Regions from separate parts of the Pseudoalteromonas sp. CO109Y genome, predicted to be linked through region 2. Evidence: predicted binding sites of a transcription regulator. Region 2 holds the regulator's gene; each other region holds the start of a gene.
The links. The regulator LexA, encoded in region 2, represses DNA repair genes until DNA is damaged. The targets are predictions, from matches to a motif close to TACTGTATNNNNATACAGTA.
Positions count from the first base shown of each region.

Region 1: ruvC (crossover junction endodeoxyribonuclease RuvC) is a predicted target of LexA. The motif match lies at 2,913-2,932, and genes of this name have one in related genera.
Region 3: EXT43_RS12035 (SulA-like leucine-rich domain-containing protein) is a predicted target of LexA. The motif match lies at 2,128-2,147, and genes of this name have one in related genera.

Region 1 is NZ_SGPD01000010.1:82,287-87,977, forward strand. It holds gene EXT43_RS02780 (ABC transporter ATP-binding protein) at 1-355, shown strand, start outside; gene EXT43_RS02785 (FtsX-like permease family protein) at 345-2,846, shown strand; gene ruvC (crossover junction endodeoxyribonuclease RuvC) at 2,983-3,507, shown strand; gene ruvA (Holliday junction branch migration protein RuvA) at 3,509-4,129, shown strand; gene ruvB (Holliday junction branch migration DNA helicase RuvB) at 4,137-5,141, shown strand.
Region 2 is NZ_SGPD01000038.1:216,694-222,384, forward strand. It holds gene EXT43_RS15655 (endonuclease) at 1-463, opposite strand, end outside; gene EXT43_RS15660 (VOC family protein) at 580-933, shown strand; gene EXT43_RS15665 (hypothetical protein) at 908-1,633, opposite strand; gene EXT43_RS15670 (hypothetical protein) at 1,792-2,172, shown strand; gene EXT43_RS15675 (hotdog fold thioesterase) at 2,180-2,617, opposite strand; gene lexA (transcriptional repressor LexA) at 2,779-3,396, shown strand; gene coxB (cytochrome c oxidase subunit II) at 3,834-4,976, shown strand; gene ctaD (cytochrome c oxidase subunit I) at 4,976-5,691, shown strand, end outside.
Region 3 is NZ_SGPD01000030.1:23,025-28,715, reverse strand. It holds gene EXT43_RS12040 (S9 family peptidase) at 1-1,869, shown strand, start outside; gene EXT43_RS12035 (SulA-like leucine-rich domain-containing protein) at 2,171-2,608, shown strand; gene EXT43_RS12030 (YchJ family protein) at 2,649-3,128, shown strand; gene EXT43_RS12025 (alpha/beta hydrolase-fold protein) at 3,125-3,808, opposite strand; gene EXT43_RS12020 (alpha/beta hydrolase) at 3,951-4,595, opposite strand; gene EXT43_RS12015 (LysR substrate-binding domain-containing protein) at 4,959-5,691, shown strand, end outside.

The DNA of each region.
Region 1 (5,691 bases), on a different contig from region 2:
AGACGCTAAACAACAAGCACTTGAGCTACTTGAAAAAGTAGGTTTGAGTCATCGCGTGGGTCATTACCCATCGCAATTATCTGGTGGTGAGCAGCAACGTGTAGCAATTGCTCGTGCATTTATTGGCACACCGAAAATTTTATTTGCCGATGAACCATCAGCGAACCTTGATAGCAAAAACGGTAAGTTAATTGAGTCTTTATTATTTGAATTAAATAAAGAGCACGGCACAACACTCATTTTAGTAACCCATGATGAGCAGCTTGCACAAAAGTGTCAGCAAATTTTACATATTGAAGCAGGGCAGCTAGTAACTGTAAAAGAAAGCGAAGGAGTGCAAGCGAATGTGGGCTAAATTAGCACTAAAACTGTTTTCACGTGAGTTTAAGCGTGGCGAATTAACAGTGATCAGTGCAGCAATAGCCTTAGCTGTGCTCACTGTTTTAACATTGTCTATGGTTACCGATCGAATTGGTCAAAGTATTGAAGAAAAAAGCAGTGCTTTTATTGCGGCTGATCGCGTTTTAGCAAGTAACCATGCTTTACCTGCTGAGTTTTTAGAAAAAGCCAACCAAGATAACTTACGCACCGCTAAAATAACTTACTTCGACACCATGCTATTTGCCGGTGACGAAATGCAGCTTGGTTCGGTTAAAGCGGTATCAAACACCTATCCGTTAAAAGGCGAGTTAAAAGTTAAAACTAGCCTGACTGGCCAACCAGAAGTAACAACCGAGATCCCAAGCCGTGGTGAAGTATGGTTAAGTGAATCTGTGTTTTATGCGCTAAACATTAAAGTGGGCGATAAAGTAGAGCTTGGCGCTGCTACGTTTACTGCTAGTCATGTTGTAGCCGAAGAGCCAGATGCACCGTTTAATGTGTTTTCGAGCAGCCAACGAATCTTAATTAATGAAGCAGACATTGCTGTTACAGAGGTAATTCAGCCGGGGAGTCGGGTGTTTTACCGTCAACTTTATGCTGGCGACAAAGACAATTTAGATACCTTCTATGCGTGGTTAAAACCACAAATGAAAGAAAACCAGCGTTGGTATGGTGTTAAAGACCGCCAGTCACCTATTTCTAATAGTTTAAATCGTGCCGAAAGCTATTTATTGCTAGCTGGTTTGCTTGGCATTATTTTAGCTGCTGTTGCTATTGCGGTATCGGCAAAACGGTATTGTGAGCGTCAGTACGACCCAGTTGCTATGATGAAAACGCTTGGCGGTAGCCGCGCTATGATCCGTAAAATCTATTTATTACATTTGAGCCTTGTATGTTCAATGTCGGTGATTGTCGGTTTACTGATTGGTTATGGTTTACAAGCGGTTGCCACGGATTATTTGGCACAAACCATGGGCACAGCATTGCCGAGCGCATCGGCTAAACCTTGGATCATTGCGATTAGCACAGGTGTGATTTGTGCGGTTATGTTTTCAATTAAACCGCTACTCGATTTATTTGATATTCCGCCGCTACGTGTACTTCGCCGTAACTTAGGCGACCGTTTATTGGTAAGTAAAGTGCATCTTACTATGTCGGCGCTTACTGTGTTTTTACTGATGTGGTTATTTAGTAACAACCTCAAAATTAGTGCAATTTTGTTCCTTTCGACGGCATTTTTAATTGCCGTGTTATTTGGTTTATCAAAGGTTATTTTTGGTGGTGGCCGCAAACTTGGTTTAAGCCCTGGTAACAGTTGGTCATTGGCGATTGCGTCAATTCAAAAGCGTGCCAATGTGAATGCGGTACAATTAATTAGCTTTGCTTTGGCCATAAAACTATTACTGTTTTTAATTGTACTTAAGAACGACATGATTTCGGATTGGCAGTCTCAGCTTCCTGAAAATGCCCCTAATTCATTTTTAGTGAACATTACTGAGCAAGAGTTAGAGCCTATAACTAGCTTCTTAGCGCAAAACGATATGCCAACGTCTGATTTCTATCCGGTTGTGCGTGGCCGTGTAAACGCTGTTAATGGCGAGTTGGTTGCCCGCGAAGTATCGCAAGAAGACAACGAAAAGAAAGATGAAGAAGCCCGCTCTGGTATTGGCCGTGAGTTAAACCTAACTTGGCGTAAAGACTTACCAAATCAAAACGAACTTATCGACGGTACATGGTTTAGTGAAGACTCAGTAGCCGAGGCATCGTTAGAAGAGTCGATGCTTGAACGTCTTGATGTACAAATTGGCGATACGCTTACTTTCTTAATTGGTGCACAATCATTCGATGCAAAAATTACCAGTGTACGTAAGGTTAATTGGACCACACTTAAACCTAACTTCTTTATTATTTTAAGCCCTGATGTGCTTGCGAGTTTTCCTGCTACTTATATTTCATCAGTGAATGTAAAAGCAGAGAAAAAACGAGAGTTTAATGAGCTAATGCGTCAATACCCCACGGTTAACGTGATAGATGTTGAGAGTTTCATTAAACAAATTCGTTCAACCATAGAGCAAGTATCGTTAGCGATTGGCTTTGTACTAGCGATTGTGGTTGCCTGTGGCGCTTTAGTACTTATTTCGCAAGTGCAAGCAAGTTTAGGCGAGCGAATGCAAGAGATTGTCATTTTGCGAACTTTAGGTGCGAAAGGGCGCTTAATTAAAAATGCCACCTTATATGAGTTTTTACTATTAGGCGTTACTGCAGGTTTAGTCGCTGCCATTGTCAGTGACATCGCTCTGTTAATAGTGCAAAAACAAATGTTCGATTTAGCAGGTAAGTTCCACCCTCATATTTGGGTGATTGGCCCAGCAGTCGGTGGCTTATTCGTGGCATGTTTGGGCTATTTGATGATAGCCCGCACAATGCGAAAAAATACCCAAGGCTTATTACGCTCACTCGCGTAAAAGTCTCTTGAAGGTTGGCTATAAAATGCTCGCAATTGCGGGCATTTTTTATGAATTGCAATTGGTTACTGGTAATTTATACAGTGCTCTGGCATTATTAACCGCAGATAATAATGATAATAGACGGATCAGTTAGTTGGCGATTATTTTAGGGATTGATCCTGGTTCACGGTTAACAGGGTACGGCGTGATTGCTCACCAAGGTGCTAAGTTCACTTATTTAGGTAGTGGCTGCATTAAATTGGCTGATCACGATTTTCCGGTACGCTTAAAAATGATTTACCAAGGGATCAGTCAATTGGTAGAGCAATTCTCACCAGACAGTTTTGCTATCGAAAAAGTGTTTATGGCACACAACCCAGACTCAGCGCTTAAGCTCGGTCAAGCACGTGGCGCTGCTATCGTTGGCGCTTCAATGGCAGAGCTGCCAGTTTATGAATATTCAGCTAGGCAAATTAAGCAGGCCGTTGTAGGTAATGGCGGAGCCGATAAGTCTCAAGTACAGCATATGGTTAAAAACATTTTAAAGCTGCCTGGTACCCCTCAAGCCGATGCCGCAGATGCCTTAGCAATTGCTATTTGTCATGCACATTCAGAACAAAATTTAATAAAACTTGCGGGCAGTGCGAGCAAAACCGTAAGAGGACGATTAAGGAAGTAATATGATTGGTCGATTAAATGGCTTACTAGTAGAAAAACAGCCGCCAGAAATTCTTATTGAAGTAAGTGGTGTAGGCTACGAAGTGCAAATGCCGATGACCTGCTTTTATGATTTACCTGCAGTGGGTGAGCAAGCGATTATTTATACCCATTTTGTGGTACGTGAAGATGCCCAGCTATTATTTGGCTTTAACAACAAAACCGAACGCGCTTTATTTAGAGAGCTTTTAAAAGCCAATGGTGTAGGGCCAAAACTTGGTCTTGCTATTTTATCGGGTATGTCGGCGCAGCAATTTGTAAGTTGTGTTAATAATGAAGATGCAACAACACTGGTTAAACTGCCGGGTGTTGGTAAAAAAACGGCTGAGCGTTTAGTGCTCGAAATGAAAGATAGACTCAAAGATTGGGGTAATGACTTATTTACACCATTTAGCGATAATGCCGTCATTGAGCCATCAAGTGATGATAGCCTAGTGGCAAATAATGCTGCAGATGATGCAGTATCAGCATTAGTGGCATTAGGCTATAAGCTACCGCAAGCACAAAAGGCGGTTAAAACAGTGAACAAACCAGATATGACGACCGAGGTTCTAATTAAAGAAGCTCTAAAATCAATGTTGTGAGTAAACCATGATTGAAGCAGATCGCTTAATAGATGCGAGTGAACAAAGTAACGAAGACAGTGTTGATCGTGCCATACGACCAAAGCTGTTAACCGATTACACAGGCCAGCCGCATGTTAAGCAACAAATGGAAATTTTTATCGAGGCAGCTCGCCACCGTGGCGAAGCGCTGGATCACTTATTAATATTTGGTCCACCGGGCCTTGGTAAAACCACACTTGCAAATATTGTTGCCAACGAGCTTAACGTTAATATTAAAACAACATCAGGGCCAGTACTCGAAAAAGCAGGCGATTTAGCCGCACTTTTAACGAACCTTGAAGAAGGCGACGTACTGTTTATTGACGAAATACATCGCTTGAGCCCGCAAGTCGAAGAGATTTTGTATCCCGCAATGGAAGATTATCAGCTGGATATAATGATAGGTGAGGGCCCCGCAGCACGCTCTATCAAGCTTGATTTGCCGCCATTTACTTTAATTGGTGCAACAACTCGTGCTGGCTCACTCACTTCACCACTTAGAGACCGTTTTGGTATTGTTCAGCGATTAGAGTTTTATTCTGTTGAAGACTTATCAAAAATTGTTGCCCGCTCAGCAAGCTTTTTAGACTTAACCATGTGTGATGAAGGCGCAACCGAAATCGCCAAGCGTTCACGCGGTACACCGCGCATAGCAAACCGTTTATTACGCCGCGTTCGTGATTACACCCAAGTGAAATCAGACGGTAAAGTAAATGCTACAGTTGCAGAGCAAGCCCTCGATATGATTGATGTCGATAAAAGCGGTTTTGACTACATGGATAGAAAATACTTGCTAGCTATTATCGAAAAATTTATGGGCGGCCCCGTTGGCCTTGATAACCTAGCGGCTGCAATTGGCGAAGAAAAAGAAACCATTGAAGATGTCATAGAGCCGTTTTTAATTCAACAAGGCTTTATTCAGCGTACCCCCCGCGGACGACTTGTTTCAGACATCGCTTACCTGCACTTTGGGCTAACGCCAGAGAAATAACTAAAACCCCGCGGTTAGTTAGAAGCTTTAAGCTATAAGTATCAAGCAGCTTGGAAGGGCTGTTTTTTATCGAGATAAATTGCTTGTATCCAACGGGTATGTAGATTTTTACCGCTTACCGCTTACCGCTTACCGCTTACCGCTTACCGCTTACCGCTTACCGCTTACCGCTTACCACAAACCACTAACCAGTGGGTTGTTGTCTCATTTTAACATCTGTAATTCACATGCTGTTAAGTTATCGGTAGGTATTCTCATTGGCGTTTGTGTAGGCAAAAAAAAGCCCGCATAAGGATGCGGGCAAACAACAAGTTGAAGGAAGTAATCCAGGGAACTACGGTCTACTTGAATAAGGTTTTATCCCGATTTAAGTGAACCTAGAGCAATACGAAACTTCATATTGCTAAAAACGGAGCTTGATGAAAGAAACTTTCATGAGGTTGCTAGCTCGGTATAGGTAAATAATACGCAATGATGGATTTTTCTTCAAACTAGAAAAATTTTATTTTCAGATAAAAAAAACTAATGTGAGCTAAAAATTGAATTGTTT
Region 2 (5,691 bases):
CTCCGTAACTTGCGCTTGATGTTGACACCATACCGTAGCGAAAGTTTGAACGGTCAGCATTGATCTCGCCTATAGCGGGGGCAAGGTTATTTATGTCGGCCTCCATTTGACGAAATTTTTCACTGACCTTTACGCAGTTTTTACGACCGCCATCCTGCCAGCATTGTAATTGATGACCAAACTCCCAGGCAGGCACAATGTGCTCCCACTCTATTCTTTTTGCGCGAGCATTCTCTTTTCCTGAACGGGTGACAGAGTTTCTAGGAATATAACCACACGCATCAGGGTCTGGCACAAGTTTTTTACCTTGGCGCTTGATATCGCAACCACAATATAAGCTTTTACTATTGCTTGGTAGATTCTTAATTAAATGCTTTTTGGCACTGTAAAAGCTCGAAAATTCTTTAGCGGATATAGGAAAAGTGAAAATAAAACAAAGGGCTAAGTATAAAAATAAACGCATATCCATCACATCAGTGAACTACAGGAACAGCTATTCTAGAGCGACTATTCTAAAAAGGAAAAGTTTTTCAACTCAGCTATAGTTGTTAGGCCGTTTTTATTAAAGGAATTACAACCATGTTATTAGGTGCTTTTTCTGTAAGTCTAAATGTAAAAGATATTCGTGCTTCAAAGCAGTTTTATGAAAAGCTAGGTTTCAAAGAGTTTGCTGGGGAGATAGAACAGCATTGGCTAATTATGAAAAACGGTGAACATTTGATTGGTTTGTTTCAAGGTATGTTTGATAAAACCATGCTGACCTTTAATCCTGGATGGGATCAAAATGCCGAAGCTTTGGATGAATTTGCAACCTTTGAGCAATTAGCTGCACAATTTCAGCAACAAGGATTAGAAATACAAAAGGCCGGTGACGCGAGTTTTATTATCACCGACCCAGATGGCAATCCTATTTTGATTGACCAACACGTGTAGCTGGTTTTTTACGTTTAATTCGAACGTTTTGTAGTAACAAGAGAACTCCTGTAATACAAAATAGTACGCTGGTGGCTGAGAAGCTGATGAGTAGTGGATTGTTAAAGTTCTCACGCTCATCATAATCCATAATGTGTAGCATCCAGAAAAAGTCGAAAATGCGCCACAGGGTGCTGCGCACAGTTATAACTTTACCGGTTTGGCTATCTAAATATAAGGTTGTTGTTAACCAATCATCGAAGCTAATTTGCCAAACATTGGCTTTGTGACCGACTTCTCTAGGCCCTTTTGTTAATAACTGCGCTTGCGTTATTTTTGCGTCAATAAGCAGGTGAGCTTGCGCATTTTCAATGATTTGCGCTTTACTCGGTGCAGGCATTTTAGCACCTGTTCTGCCATCAAAAATAAACGTACCGCTAAAGGATGTAACTTCTATAATCGGGGTATTTAAAAAATGGCTATATTTAATACCCTCGATTTGCTCGAATTGCGCTGTTATTTTATCAATTGAAGCAGGGTAGTCCGACAATAAAAATGGGCTACTTAAACTGCGATTAGCCAGATGCTTACCATGCACTTTTTCAAGTGGTAATGAGCTCATTACCAGCCCACCTAAGAGCCAAAAAAAGATCTGCAAAGCAAGTAAGTAGCCAAGCCATTTATGCCCTTTACGAGCATACTTAAACAGGCGTTTTTTCATTATTACCCCGTTATTATTGTTATGTGGGCGCTATTTTAGGTTGTTTAGCTAGATTGCCAATGCGGCATAATGTCGCATTAACTGTATTCTAGATTTGGTATATATACAAAACTGAGTTAAAGTTTCAGTCGATATCAATAGAGGGTAAAAACGAGAGTATGTCGGAAATTCAATTTTTAAATGTAGATCTGGAGCTTGAGTCAAAGCACGATATAAGTGCGCTTGTTGCTGATTTGAAGAAAAACGCCATGGTTTTACATTATGACCAAGATGAATACCGCCAACTAGCACGTATTGAAGCAACCGCAGATATCAGCTCTCCAGATAAAGCAATTAACCAGCTTTGCGAGCTTATTGAGTCTTGCTCGCGCAATGCATTAAAACAGTGGTTATCGTGCTCAAAGCGTACATTTGATATAGGCTTTGAATCAGGTAATTCGCCTAAATGCTTTAACCAACCCCTGCATGCCGATACCTTGTTACGTATCTCTGCAATTGGCGCAGGGATTGAAATTACTATTTATCCTGTTGAAAAATAGCCAGAATTTATCGCTCTACAACAGCTGCGGTCATTCTTGATACGCAGCAAAGCTCTCCTGCGGCATTGGTAATTTTAATATCCCAAACAGAAGTTCGCTTACCTAAATGCAGCGGTCTCGCAGTTGCTGTTAACGTTCCTTTGCGTGACGCTTTCATGTGGTTGGCATTAATCTCTTGGCCAACAGCATAAAACTTATTGAAATCAACCACGAAATTGGCTGCATAGCTTGCCACTGTCTCTGCTAATACAACGTTTGCTCCGCCATGGACCATGCCCATAGGGTTATGATGCTCAGGAATAGCAGGCATGGTTGCCATTAAATAATCATCGCCAATTTCAGTTACCTCAATGCCCATAGTTTTCATTAAAGTGCCTTGACCGGTAATCCCTTGTTCCAGCTCTTTGCAAAGCTCTAACGTGATTGGTTGGTGCCAAATACTCATTGTGTTTCCTTAGCCTGCTAATTAAAGCTAATACCTTATGGCATCTTTCGGTGTGGTTCAATGTTAGTTTTGTAGCAATATGATGGGGTTAATTTAAATTTGCGATTTTCAAATAACTGTATATACTCACAGTTAAATGTACTGTATGGAAAACCAGTTGTATGCGCCCATTAACTAAACGCCAATCGCAAATTTTAGAACTAATTAAAGTCTTTATTAAAGATACAGGCATGCCACCTACGCGTGCTGAAATAGCTCAAACATTGGGTTTTAAAAGTGCCAACGCTGCTGAAGAACACCTAAAAGCACTGGCAAAAAAAGGCATGATCAAAATGAAGCCTGGGGCGAGTCGCGGTATTCAGTTAATTGAAGAAGATGAGCCAGAGCAACTAGGCTTACCTTTAATTGGCCGTGTTGCAGCCGGTGAACCTATTTTGGCGCAAGAGCATGTTGAAAGTCACTGCCAAGTTGATCCTTCATTATTTAAACCTGCTGCCGATTTCTTACTGCGTGTAAATGGTATGAGTATGAAAGACATTGGTATTATGGATGGCGATTTGCTTGCAGTACATAGAACACAAGTTGCTGAAAACGGGCAAGTAGTTGTAGCTCGAGTCGATGAAGATGTAACAGTTAAGCGTCTAGAAAAAGCGGGTCGCAAAGTACTTTTACACGCTGAGAACGAAGAGTTTTCGCCTATTGAGGTTGACCTTGAGCATGAGTCGTTCAACATCGAGGGGTTAGCGGTAGGTGTTATTCGTAACGCTGACTGGATGTAAACGTTCCCAATTTGGTGCATTAAATTGACTCAATTTGGTGCGCCACTGAAATTTTACTACTTAATTAGGATTTGTGAATCCTTACTCTTCATTTAAAGCCTTATATAGCGCAGTTTTCCTCTCTTTTTATATTTCGTTCTTACTCCTAAACATTAAATAAAGCGCTGATTATAGTTGTTATTTCTGCACCAAAATAAACATTTATTATCATTAAAACTTGCTTATTGGTCATTTTTTAACTAATTGGTTAATACACTGTATTAACACCTAATTAATAAAAAGACACAAAAATGTGCGAGGTGTTAGTCATGGGGTCGGTATCATAAGTGGGTCAAAATGATACGTAGTCGCTCTGAACAATAAGAAAAACGAATGGGCACCTTGTTGTATCGCCTTTTCGCTTTGCGTCTTGCAATAGCATCTAAAGGAGCCGTCACATGGGTAAACTGCGTTACGCCTTGTGGCTTATATTGTTTGCACTTCCTGAGCTTGCATTGGCAAATAGCCAATACAATATGCGTAAAGGGGTGACCGATATAAGTAATAATGTTTATGAGTTACACATGACGATATTTATTATCTGCTGTGTAATCGGCATCATCGTATTTGCGGTGATGTTTTGGGCTTTAATACACCACCGTAAATCCAAAGGGGCCAAGCCTGCCCAATTTCATGAAAGTACAAAAGTTGAAATACTTTGGACTGCCATTCCATTTGTCATCTTAATCGCCATGGCTGTGCCTGCCACAAAAACCTTAATTGCCATGGAAGATGCCTCTAAAGCCGATATCACCATTAAAGTGACTGGCTCACAATGGAAGTGGCATTACGAGTACATGGGCGAAGACATTGCTTATTACTCGATTCTATCTACACCTAAAGACCAAATAGACAACCAAGCAGAGAAAACTGAGCATTATTTGCTTGAAGTAGATAAACCGCTAGTACTTCCTATCAATAAAAAAGTTCGCTTTTTAATGACCTCAGACGATGTAATTCATTCATGGTGGGTGCCTGATTTTGCGGTTAAAAAGGACGCAAATCCTGGGTTTATCAATGAAGCGTGGACTCGTATTAACGAGCCAGGAGTATACCGTGGTCAATGTGCTGAGTTATGCGGTAAAGATCATGGCTTTATGCCTGTTGTGGTGAAAGCCTTACCTGAAGATGAATTTGCTAATTGGCTTGCAGATGCCAAGCAAGAAAAAGCCAATGCGGCCGCAGCAGATGCTGCTTTGCTTGATCAAACATTACCGAAAGAAGAGCTTATGGTCTTAGGTGAGCAAGTGTATATGGCAAGCTGTGCTGCATGTCACCAACCTACCGGTATGGGCCTACCAGGCGTTTTTCCAGCACTTAAAGGCAGCCCGATTGTATTAGGTGATGTAAAAGATCACATAGATATCGTGTTACACGGTAAGCCTGGCACAGCAATGCAAGCGTTTGATAAACAGCTTTCAATTAAGCAACTTGCTGCGGTTATTACTTATAAGCGAAACGCGTGGGGTAATGATACCGGCGATGTTATCCAACCGAGTCAAATTCAAGCCGCGATTGATGCAGCAGCGGAGGCGAACTAATGAGTAATGTTATTAACGAGCAAGCAACAGGGCATGCGCATCACGACCATCATCCAGCTAAAGGTTTTAAGCGTTGGCTTTACACTACCAACCATAAAGACATTGGTAGTTTATACCTGATTTTTTCACTCACCATGTTTTTAATTGGTGGAGCGATGGCAATGGTGATCCGCGCTGAACTGTTTCAGCCTGGATTACAGTTAGTTGATCCGCACTTTTTTAACCAAATGACTACCGTACATGGTTTGATCATGGTGTTTGGTGCCGTTATGCCCGCATTTACAGGGCTTGCAAACTGGATGGTACCTATGATGATAGGCGCACCTGATATGGCCTTACCACGTATGAATAACTGGAGCTTTTGGATTTTGCCATTTGCATTTTTAATCCTATTGGCTTCGTTACTTATGCCTGGTGGTGGTCCTGCGTTTGGTTGGACTTTCTACGCACCACTATCAACAACTTACAGCAACGATAACACTGCACTTTTTGTGTTTGCCGTACATATCATGGGTATCAGCTCAATTATGGGGGCGATTAACGTTATCGTGACTATCGTCAACCTAAGAGCGCCAGGTATGACGTGGATGAAGCTGCCGCTATTTGTTTGGACATGGTTAATCACTGCATTCTTGTTAATTGCTGTTATGCCAGTTCTAGCAGGGGCGGTCACTATGGTGTTGACCGATAAATACTTTGCAACCAGCTTTTTTGA
Region 3 (5,691 bases), on a different contig from region 2:
GGATGTTCTCAATCAACCCCACCAACAAGTAGCACCGAAAGCGTGCAACAAAGCCAAACTGTTAAACAGTATGATGCTGAAACCTTTTTTGATACAACCTCAATTATGGGCAGCAGCTTTTCACCGAAAGGCGACAAAATACTCGTTAGCAGTGACGAAAGCGGCATTTATAGCCTGTACGAAGTAGATATAAAAACCGCCAAAAAAACCCGCTTAACAGACTTTGAAGACAGTACTTATGCTGTGGCTTATTTCCCTAAAGATGAGCGCGTACTATTTACTAAAGACTCAGGCGGTAACGAGCGTTATCACATCTACGTTCGCGAAACAGATGGCACAGTTAAAGATCTTACGCCAGGTGAAGAAACCCGTGCAGGATTTGCAGGCTTCACAGAAGACGGTAAACACTTTTTTATAACCAGCAATCAGCGTGATGCTAAGTTTATGGACCTATATCGTGTTGATGCTAATAGCTATGAAGTAACGCCTGTTTATCAAAATACTATGGGGCTAGATGTCGGTGCGATCAGCCCTGACGGCCGCTTTATTGCTTTATCGAAAAACAATTCGAACAAAGACAGCGATGTTTTTATTCTCGATACGCGTAAAAAAACACTGAAACCAGAGCTCATTACCCGTCATGACGACGACGCTAAATATGGCCCAGAAACCTTCTCAAGAGACAGTAAATCATTATATTACTCAACCGATGCCAAAGGTGAATTTGCAGAGGTGTGGCGCTATGACTTAACGACCGGCGAGCACAGCCCTGCCCTCAAAGATGAGTGGGATGTGAGTTTTATTTACTTCTCTAAATCTGGCCGTTATCAAGTAAGCGGTGTTAATGCTGACGCAAGCACTAAAGTGTCGATAATTGATACCACAACAGGTAAAGGTATTGCCATGCCATCGCTGCCAGCTGGTAACTTACGTGGTGTGAACTTTTCAGCTGATGAAAAGACCATGGCATTTTATTTAAATTCAGATACCTCGCCAAGTAACCTATTTGTGTGGCAACTCGGTGAATCAAAAGCTAAACAATTAACCAACACATTAAGTGATGCCATTGATCAAAATGACTTGGTTGAAAGCACAATTGTGCGCTTTAAAAGCTTTGATGGTTTAGAGATCCCTGGGGTTTTATATAAGCCTAAGCAAGCTAATAGCAACAACAAAGTACCAGCTTTAGTTTGGGTGCACGGCGGTCCTGGCGGCCAAAGTCGCACAGGATATAGTGCAATGCAGCAGCATCTAGTCAATCATGGTTATGCCATTTTTGCAGTTAATAACCGTGGCAGCTCAGGCTATGGTAAAACCTTCTTCCATTTAGATGATAAAAAACACGGCACTGACGATTTACAAGATATTGTTTACGGTAAAAAACACCTACAAAGCCTAGATTGGGTTGATGCTGATAAAATTGGCATCATGGGGGGCAGCTATGGTGGCTTTATGACCGCCGCAGCACTTGCCTTTGAACCTGAAGAGTTCAAAGTAGGCATTAATATATTTGGTGTAACAAACTGGGTTAGAACCTTAAACTCGATTCCACCATGGTGGGAAAGCTTTAAAAAGGCACTGTATGATGAAATGGGCGACCCAGCGACAGATGGTGAACGTCACCGTGCCATTTCGCCACTATTTCATGCTAAAAACATCACCAAGCCATTAATGGTGATCCAAGGTGCTAACGACCCACGCGTTTTACAAGTTGAAAGCGATGAACTTGTTGCCGCTGTAAAGGCAAATGGTGTGCCTGTTGAATATGTATTATTCGATGATGAAGGCCATGGTTTTACTAAAAAAGAAAACCGCATAAAAGCCTCAAATGCATACCTTGAGTTTTTAAATACCTACTTAGATAAGTAGCAAAATTGCATAAAAAAGCCGGTATCTATACCGGCTTTTTTATGCAAAACACCTGTATAGAATCAAAATTCAGCAGTTTATACAGCACTGTATAAAACACTGTATAGCTTTAATGGTAAATTTTTCACCTTTTCCCCACCTTCAAATTAAAATCACAAATCACTGTTTTATAACAATTAAATTATTTTAATTAAAATAAAACTGAATCATTGGTTAAAAAATAGCAAAAAAGTACTTGCGCAAAAACACTGTATAAACTACTGTATACACATACTGTATAAACAACCAGTGAGTGAAAGTTATGTTACAGCCAATTACCTTAAGAACAGTTAAAAGCTACCAACAAGATAACGACAAAGCGTCTGTTAATTTAATTCAAATTGAAGACGAAATTTCAGCAACTTTTGAGCTATTAAAAGTATTGCATCATTACAATAGCCAAAATGCATGGACACTATTAATTGCTCCTGATCATGTTCCTAGTAAAGCCTTACTAGATTCATGTTCGATTGATACCAGCAAACTTCTTGTGATCAGACAAAAACATTTAGTTAATCTTGAGTATGTTCTTAGTTCAGCATTACATAACGGTAATTTTGCTGCTGTGATCACATGGACAGATATTGTAAACAATCATCAACTTGATTCGATGAACTTAAACCTTGAGCAGGCATCTGCTAAATTTTATTGTTTTACAAAAAGCGCTCAATTAAACAATTTAGTACCGCAGCCACAATAGGCTTGTTAAAATAACAATTTATAGTTTTAGGTAAGTTGTTATGACATCACTCACACACTCCCTTTGTCCTTGTGGCAGCGAATCGACTTACGAGCTTTGCTGCCAGCCTTTTCATACAGGTGCAAGCCAAGCTGATACCCCAGAGCAACTTATGCGTTCTCGTTTTAGTGCATACGCGCTAAAAGATGCAAAATATGTATTTAGTACTTATGCACAAAGCCAGCAAGCCGCGAACCCGGTTCGCGAAATTAAAGATTTTGCTAATAGCTGCCGTTTTACCAAACTAAGTGTTTTAGATACTGAACATAATGATCAAGAAGGTTTTGTAGAATTTAAAGCTAATTACTTTTACCAAAACTTGTATTGTGAGTTACACGAGAAGTCACGTTTTATTAAAGAAGATGGCCTTTGGCGTTACCTAGACGGTGATATAACGCCAGTTGCAGATATTAAAATTGGCCGTAACGACGAGTGCCCTTGTGGGAGCGGCAAAAAATATAAAAAGTGCCACGCTCTTTAATTATCATTAACCTGGTAAATCCAGTCTAAGGCTTGGGTAATCGTTGTTGGGAATACAGTTGCATGGCGTGCCTGAGGAATAACAAATAAATTTGTTGTAACCAGCGCGCCGCTTTGTTTAGTAATTTTAGCTGCTAATTGCCTTGCGCCCGACACCATTTTTTCACCTTCGCTTTCTTCAAGTTCGCCGATACCAATATACACTTTAGTTGCTTTACCTGCGGGTACGACATGCAAAGCTAAAAGGCTGTGCTGCTTAAACCACACTGAAGGACTGCCGATAATATAATTTGAAAAAAGCGAAGGCTCAGTGAATAAGGTATAAGCCGCAAATAAACCGCCAAGTGAGTTACCGACTAACGTACTTTTTTGGGTTGTTCTGAAGTCGGCCTCAATATAAGGCAATACAGTATGTTTTAGGTAGTTTAGATACTGACTTGCTACGCCAGTTTTACGCTGCCAATTTTTATCTTCAAATGGCGTATAGTCATAAATACGGCTATTAAGTCCAGATACACCTTTTTGATATCCTACTGCAACGATAATTACCTCTTCTATAGCCCCAGAATTCATCATAAAGCGACTAGCACCAGAGGTAATTGGCAAACTGTAGTTTGCATCTAACAGGTAAACAACTGGGTAGCGCTTCTGGTTTTGCTTTTGGTAGCTGCGTGGCAACATAATCGTAATGGGTATTGGTTTTCGGTATGTTTATCTTTAAGTAACACAGTATTAGTACGTGGCAAAGTAAACGGCTCAGCATGGCTTACATCGCTCACGCCCAAAACACTGATCACAAAAACGAGCAATATATAAGGCATAATTAATCCTTTAGCCACTTCTTAATTGGTAACAGCCACTCATCTTTTGGTTTATAAAATGCACCATGGGAGAGCCCTGTATTAATGCTTATTTCTTCGAACTTGGTTACGTCACTTCTATCAATTAAAAATTGGCAAGAGCCAACCTGATCTGAGCGCTCAAAGATAGAATACACCTTGCCATAAGCCTTAACTGATGTGTGATTTTTTATAAGGCCTGCACATCCTGCCAATATAATTAAGTTGATATGTGTACGTTTAAGTTCATTAGCTGCTAGGATCGACAATGCACCGCCCCGTGAAAAACCAACTAAACTAATGTTCGACTCGGCAACACCGGCACTGATCAATGCTTCAATATCTGCAGCGAGTTTCTTCGCAAACGCAAAAGGTTCAGTGTCTTTTGGCCTGTGATACGCAATTAAATGATAACTCTCATCTGCCAGTGCTTCTTTTACAGCCACAAAATCATAAACCCCAAAGGTTTTGTGAACAGGCTTAGGGTTTGTCCCTTCAACGATAAAACCATGTGAATAAAAAACGTAGTGACCATGCGGGTCAATCTCTGTTGGAAACTGGCTGTAAATAGTGCCAGCGCAAACAGGCAAAACCCAGCATGCACAGAGTAAAATTACGGTACGTATCACAAGCATTCCTTTAAAAAATCACATTACACCTAATAGAAGATAATAACACCTTAAAAAATAATATCTTAGCAAAAAACTAAACCCTACTCTCAGTAATTTTAATTAAATATCAAGTTACTAATCGCAAGCTGTATCACGATTTAAACTGCAAGTTTCAACTTGAGGTAAATTCATGGAATTTTATAGTTAAACTATAAAATTCCACATGACAACGCTGTCAATTATTTATAAAAAGGCGTATTGTAAAAAAGCAGTTAAAATAACTGCATGTTTTAGACGTCTAGACGTTGAAAAAATAAATTCTAAGGCGTAGTATGTTCGTAATCTGAGTTAGACTCACATTTTCCATGAGATTTTTTAAAGATGATTGATATAAAGCACCTAAAAACCATAGCGACCCTTAAAGAAACAGGCTCTTTGGTCAATACCGCCCGTGAGTTGTTTTTAACTCAATCGGCTTTATCGCATCAAATTAAAGATCTCGAGAATAAGTTAGATTGCCAGCTGTTCGAACGTAAAACACAGCCTGTGCGTTTTACTCCGCAAGGTATGCTACTTCTGGAGCTTGCTAATGAAGTATTACCTCGTGTTGAGGCAACAAAATGTCGGTTAAAAGAAAGCCTTAACCAGCCAATCTCAAATTTACGTTTAAGCGTTGAGTGTCATGCCTGCTTTCATTGGTTGCTCCCAACCATCAAAGAATTCAATAATTTTTGGCCTGATATTAAAATTGATTACGAGCGCGGCTTTAGTTACGACGCCATTCCAGATTTAATTAATGATGAATTAGACCTAGTGCTGACTTCTGATATTCGTGAACCCGATCAACTTGAGTATGCTCACTTATTTGATTTTAAATTAAAACTAATCGTTGCACCGGATCATGAGTTGGCAAAAAAAGCCTATGTCACCGCCCTTGATTTAAAAAACGAAACAATTATTTCGTACCCTATTCCCCGTGAGCGCCAAGACATCTTTAAACATTTTATTCAAAATGCACGCTTTGATGGCACGCTTAAAACGGTTGACCAAGGCTTATTGATATTTCAATTAGTGAGTGCAGGTATGGGGGTTGCAGCATTACCAGACTGGCTAG